DNA from 2 places in the Paenibacillus roseipurpureus genome. Region 2 is predicted to be linked to the other one. Evidence: predicted binding sites of a transcription regulator. Region 2 holds the regulator's gene; the other holds the start of a gene.
What was found. The regulator Rex, encoded in region 2, represses fermentation and respiration genes when NADH is low (regulators of the CRP and FNR family bind a similar motif). The targets are predictions, from matches to a motif close to TTGTGAAATATTTCACAA.

Region 1 (3,269 bases), 2.1 Mb from region 2:
TGGCAAGCTTGTCGTTGCCCACATTCTGGTGGCGTTCATCGCCTTGCTCATCGGCGGCATAGCGGGGCTTCTGCAAACGATGGTGAAAAGCGGTACGATCAAGCTGCCTTACAGTATCGGCTACTATGAGCTGTTGACCGCACATGGGGTGTTGATGGCAATCGTATTTACAACCTATTTTATCATCGGCTTCCTCTACTCGGGTGTGTCCTATACTTTAGGGGGTAAGCTGCTGCCGGTTGTCCATCGGATGGGCTGGACCGGATTCGGGCTGATGACAGCTGGGACGGTGCTGGGCGTTGCGATGGTTTTGACCGGAAAGGCAAGTGTCCTGTATACGTTCTATGCGCCTTTGAAAGCATCGCCTTACTTTTACATTGGATTAGCCTTGTTGGTGGTAGGGAGCTGGATCAGCGGGTGGGGTTTATTTTATCAGTATAAATATTGGAAAAAGACGAATCCCGGCAAGTTATCGCCTCTGTTCGCGTACATGGCGGTCGTGACCTTCCTCATGTGGCAAATTGCCACGATCGGTGTTGCGGCTGAAGTACTGATTCAGCTTATTCCGTGGTCGTTCGGTTGGGTTGAAACCATTAATGTAATGCTGAGCCGTACCCTGTTCTGGTATTTCGGTCACCCGCTTGTGTATTTCTGGCTGATGCCAGCGTATATATGCTGGTATGTCATCATACCGAAGATTATTGGCGGCAAAATCTACAGTGATGCGTTGGCCAGACTATCATTCATTCTCTTGCTGCTGTTCTCAATTCCGGTAGGCTTTCATCATCAATTAATGGAGCCGGGGATCAGTTCTTTTTGGAAATATGTGCAGGTCGTGTTAACGTTTATGGTCGTGATTCCTTCTTTAATGACCGCATTTTCACTGTTTGCTACGTTTGAAATCAACGGCCGGGCCAAGGGGGCGAAGGGACTTTTCGGTTGGGTAAAAGTACTGCCTTGGAAGGATGTCAGATTCTTCGCGCCATTCATGGGCATGCTGATCTTCATCCCGGCAGGAGCGGGGGGCCTAATTAATGCCAGTAACCAGATGAATGCCGTCGTACACAATACGCTATGGGTAACAGGTCACTTTCATCTAACGGTAGCCACAAGTGTTGCGCTAACATTCTTCGGTATTACGTACTGGCTGCTTCCTGTTGTAACAGGCCGGATCTTGACCCTGCGGATGAATAAATGGGGGATCATTCAGACCATCGTATGGTGTGTGGGCATGTTCTTTATGTCCGGCGCAATGCATCTGGTTGGCTTGTTCGGAGCACCTCGGAGAACGGCATTTACCACCTACGAAAACCAGGCAGATGCGGCCAACTGGATGCCCTACTATGTATTCATGGCAATTGGCGGAATGGTCTTATTTATCGGCGTCCTGATGATGGTCGTTAACGTGGTTGCGATGCTTCGCGCTCCGAAAGGCGTAGAGGCGTATCCGCTTGGTGAAGCGATGGAATCGGCGGAAGCGACTCCGGTGTATCTGGATCGTTGGCGCATCTGGATAGCACTTTCGGTATTGCTCATCTTGTTTGCGTATACGATTCCGCTTATAGATATGATATCGAGCTCTGTTCCGGGATCGAAAGGATTTATTACGTGGTAAGTGTAGGTTTGGATAAAAGCGGCGGCAGTGAGGGGAATTCCAAGCTGTCGCCTGCTTTATACTTTATATTGTGAAAAAATTCACAATACCTTCGCGAATGCCCAGTTCGGATTGTGACTTTTATCATAGTTGGCGATTTCAATTCCACTTATGCTAAAGGTACATCAAAACACGGCAGCAAAGTTTGAAACATATAAGGAGTGGATGGTCAATGGCAATGAAAGAAGCGAAGGTAACCGAACAGATGTCGGTGCAAGAAGAAGTGAATCAACTGGTGGCTCGAGCGAAACAAGCGCAGCAGCAATTTCTGAAACTGGATCAAACGCAAGTGGATCACATTGTGCAGCAAATGGCACTCGCTGGGGTTGACCAGCATATGGCTCTTGCCAAGCTGGCTGTTGAAGAAACGGGACGCGGAGTCTACGAAGACAAGATAACGAAGAATCTCTTCGCTACGGAGTACATTTACCACAGTATCAAAAACAATAAGACAGTAGGCGTTATTGAAGAGAACGCGTATGAAAACTATCGGATGGTTGCTGAACCGGTTGGGATTATCGCAGGGGTAACGCCAGTCACGAACCCGACATCAACAACCATGTTCAAGTCGTTAATCGCGACGAAAACTCGAAATCCGATCATCTTCGCTTTCCATCCGTCTGCGCAACAATCCAGTGCAGCGGCGGCAGCAACACTGCTTGATGCAGCTGTGAAAGCGGGAGCGCCTGAGCATTGCATCCAGTGGGTCGTACACCCATCTGTCGAGGCGACTCAGCTCCTGATGAACCACCCGGATGTCGCTCTGGTGCTAGCTACTGGAGGATCCTCCATGGTGAAGGCGGCCTACAGTACCGGCAAACCAGCGCTGGGTGTAGGGCCAGGCAATGTGCCGTGCTTCATTGAGAAATCGGCCAATTTGCCGCAGGCTGTGAATGATTTAATTCTTTCCAAAACGTTCGACAATGGCATGATTTGCGCCTCGGAGCAGGCTGTTATTATCGAAGAAGCCGTATTCGCGGATACACGCAAGCTGATGACGGAGCAAGGCTGCTATTTCTTGAACAAAGAAGAAACGGAAGCAGTCTCCAAGCTCGTGATCAACGCCGAGAAATGTGCGGTCAACGCTGTGATTGTCGGCCAATCCGCTATGATAATCGCTCAAATGGCGGGCATCAAGGTCCCTGCGGCGACCAAAATATTAGTGGCTGAATTGACGGGTGTTGGCGAGGATTTCCCTCTATCCGCTGAGAAGTTAAGCCCTGTTCTAGCCTGCTACAAAGTGAAGAATGCGGAGCAAGGCATTGACCGCGCCGTGGAGATTGTCAAGTTCGGCGGGATGGGACATTCCTCCGTCATTCATTCCGAGAATGAAGAGGTCATTCGGGCTTTCGCCAATAAGCTGCAAACAGGGCGCATTATTGTGAATTCGCCTTCCACACACGGGGCAATCGGCGATATTTATAACACGAACCTGCCATCGCTGACCCTTGGCTGCGGTTCTTATGGACATAACTCCACGACGTCTAACGTCAGTGCAGTGAATTTGATTAACGTGAAGCGGGTTGCGTACAGGGCCGTCAATATGCAGTGGTTTAAAATACCGCCAAAAATTTACTTCGAAAAGGGCGCAACGCAGTATTTGGAAAAAATGCCG
Region 2 (3,269 bases):
GTGAACAAGTCGTTTCAATATTCCGCGGAGCAACTCGGATTAGCGATTCCTGCGGACGAAGAGTCGGGCAAATTGAAGACGGTTCAACTGCCTTCCCCTTTTAACTATCGTGAGCAGGCGTTGGTTGTTATTCCACGTGATTTCCCTACGATCAAAGGTGCGGGTGATCCTGTGTTCATCGAAGCACTCATCTCCTCACTCAGTGATGTGGCGATCGTGACGAGGGGAAGGATGCTCGTTCTTTGCACGTCGAACCGAATGTTGAAGCTCGTACATGCAGGGATGAAGGACCGTCTAAATCAGCACGGTATTACTGTGCTCGGTCAAGGCGTGGACAGCGGCAATCGCAGTAAGCTTACCCGTATGTTCCAAGATAACAGCATGTGCGTGTTGCTGGGCACCAGCTCCTTCTGGGAAGGCGTGGACATTCCAGGCGATGCGCTCAGCTGTCTGGCTATTATTCGATTACCGTTTCAGCCGCCGAACCATCCATTGGTTGAAGCCAAATGCGAGAACATTAAGAAACGCAATGAGAATCCGTTCATGAAGTTTTCGGTTCCGCAGGCAGTGATCAGGTTTAAGCAAGGTTTTGGCCGTCTTGTGCGCCGAGCTTCCGACAAAGGGATCGTTATTATTTATGACACACGTGTGATTGAAACGTACTATGGGAAGCACTTCCTCTATTCATTGCCAGGTCCAAAGATCGAGCATATGACGGGTGAACAGATGTTACCGAGGATTGAGCAATGGATGGGGGGAGCCTAAGAAACGTGAAGACACAGAAAATTTCGGAAGCCGTTGTTCGACGATTGCCAATCTATTTGCGGTATCTGAATGAATTAGCAGCGAATCATATTTCGACCGTATCTTCTCAGGATTTGGGTCAGAAACTGGATCTGAATCCTGCGCAGATTCGTAAGGATTTGGCGTATTTCGGGGAATTTGGCAAGAAGGGGATCGGGTACGATATCTCCTATTTGATTGAGAAAATAAGACAAATTCTGAAGCTCGACCGTCATATTCAAGTCGCACTTGTTGGAGCAGGTAATTTAGGCAGAGCCTTATGCAATTATAATACGTACTTACGCAATGATATGAAGATTGTCGCTGTTTTTGACGCTATGCCTGAAAAAGCAGGGGAGATCATTAACAACCTCGTCGTATATCCCATGAACAAAATGAAACCAGTCCTTTCCGAGCTAGGCGTTCGCATTGGGATCATTACGGTTCCTGCTCCAGAAGCGCAGAATGTGGCGAATGAATTCGTTGCCTGCGGCATCGAGGCCATTTTAAATTTTGCCCCAGTGATTATCAAGGTCCCCACGGAAGTACGGGTGCATTATGCTGATTTTACAACCGAGCTGCAAAGCTTGGCTTATTATTTGGATTAAAAAGAAAAGCACGCTCCGCGGGATTTATCCAGCGCGAAGCGTGCTTTATTTGTTTAAAAGATGAGACGGAATAGAACGAAGTAGATAGAGAACGCGAGTACGATGGAGATCGGGATCGTAATTAACCACGTGACCAACATTCGTCCTACGGTGCCCCACTGTACTTCATGGAATCGCATCACACTGCCCGTCCCGATAATCGCGGAGGAAATAACATGTGTCGTGGATAATGCTTTACCGAAATGTGTGGAAAATTGAATGACAAGTGACGATGTTAGATCGGAAGCAAAACCGTTGATCGGTTCAATCTTAACAATTTTACCTGAGACGGTTTTGATGATGCGCCAGCCACCAATTGATGTACCTAAGCCCATCGCTAATGCTGCAGCAATTTTGACCCAGATGGGAACGTTTAGATCATCTTGAAACCCTGCGGATACGAGTCCGAATACGATGATACCCATCGCTTTTTGCGCATCGTTACCGCCGTGAGAGTAGGACAGTAGGCCAGCAGATACGATTTGTAAGGAGCGGAATATCCGATTGAGCTTGGACCTTGACGTATTGCCCGACCAAATGATGATATATTTGATGAGCAACATAATCAGGAAACCAAGGACGAACGCTATGATTGGCGATAAAACTAAAATGATAATAATTTGTGTGAACCCATTCCAATTCACAGAGTGAAATCCTGCTCCTGCGATGACAGCCCCCGCCAAAGAGCCAAACAAGGTGTGGGAGGAGGAAGATGGAATGGAGAGATACCATGTCAATAAATTCCAAATAATAGCTCCGAGCAATGCCGCAATAACAATCTCAACGCCGTTCTCAATTTTGGCCGGGTTGGCAATGCTGCCTCCAACGGTTTTGGCAACCTTGGACGAGACCATAGCACCAATGAAATTGAGCGTGGCCGCCATTATTATTGCTACCCGCGGACTTAGAGCACGGGTGGAAATGGATGTAGCAATCGCATTGGCGGTATCGTGAAATCCATTAATGAAGTCGAATGCCAGCGCCAAAATGACGATGATGATTAGATAAGTTAACATGAAATCCTCCTTGCGTTTTCCACTTGGAAAACGTTCTTCGAACACAAAGACACGTTAAGTCTTAAGAGTAACGAAGGACAACGCTATCTAAAATATTTGCGACATCTTCGCAAGCATCTGTTGTTTCTTCAAGACGCTCATAAATTTCTTTCAGTTTAAAATCTTCATACGGATCTTTACGAGTCAGGAAAATTTGACGAATACCTTCGCGCATCAAGCGGTCGCCGTCATTTTCCAATTTATTGATAGCTACGGTATGTTCAGGAATTTGGATATATTTTTTCTTTGCTAGCAGCTTGAATGCATCCAGCATATGTTGACAAGAGTCAACGATAACGGCTGAGAAATCTTTCATATATGAATCGGTATGGGACACAGTCAAGTAGTCAAAACGAGCGATTGTCGCTTCAATCCCGTCTGTTACATCATCAACTTTGGACGCTAGAACCATAATGTCTTCACGGTCAATCGGCGTGATGAACACTTTATTCAACCCGCGGAAGATGTCATGCGTAATGGAGTCGCCTGCATGCTCAAGATCGTGAATGGCTTTAACATAATCAATAGGCGGTTTGTCACCCATCATGGCCGTACGAAACAATTGAGCTGTTTTCAGCGCATTCTCAGCGGCGCGGATCAATAGCTGCAAGAAATCGACTTCGTTCTTTTTTGTAAATAACGTTGTCATAATATCCTCCTAATATTTACTATATGTACTAGTTTTTAAACGAATTTGAGTAACGAAGTTGACCAAATTGTAGAAAAAACTCACAATGTTTAAAGTATCATACTCATCACTGGGAAAGCAACGAAAATTACGTGA

Region 1: adhE (bifunctional acetaldehyde-CoA/alcohol dehydrogenase) is a predicted target of Rex. The motif match lies at 1,684-1,701, and genes of this name have one in related genera.

What each region holds. Positions count from the first base shown of each region.
Region 1 is NZ_CP130319.1:5,444,619-5,447,887, reverse strand. Features, by position in the region: gene MJB10_RS24605 (cbb3-type cytochrome c oxidase subunit I) at 1-1,615, shown strand, start outside; gene adhE (bifunctional acetaldehyde-CoA/alcohol dehydrogenase) at 1,827-3,269, shown strand, end outside.
Region 2 is NZ_CP130319.1:3,323,093-3,326,361, reverse strand. Features, by position in the region: gene dinG (ATP-dependent DNA helicase DinG) at 1-765, shown strand, start outside; gene MJB10_RS14830 (redox-sensing transcriptional repressor Rex) at 771-1,391, shown strand; gene MJB10_RS14825 (inorganic phosphate transporter) at 1,445-2,446, opposite strand; gene MJB10_RS14820 (DUF47 domain-containing protein) at 2,508-3,134, opposite strand.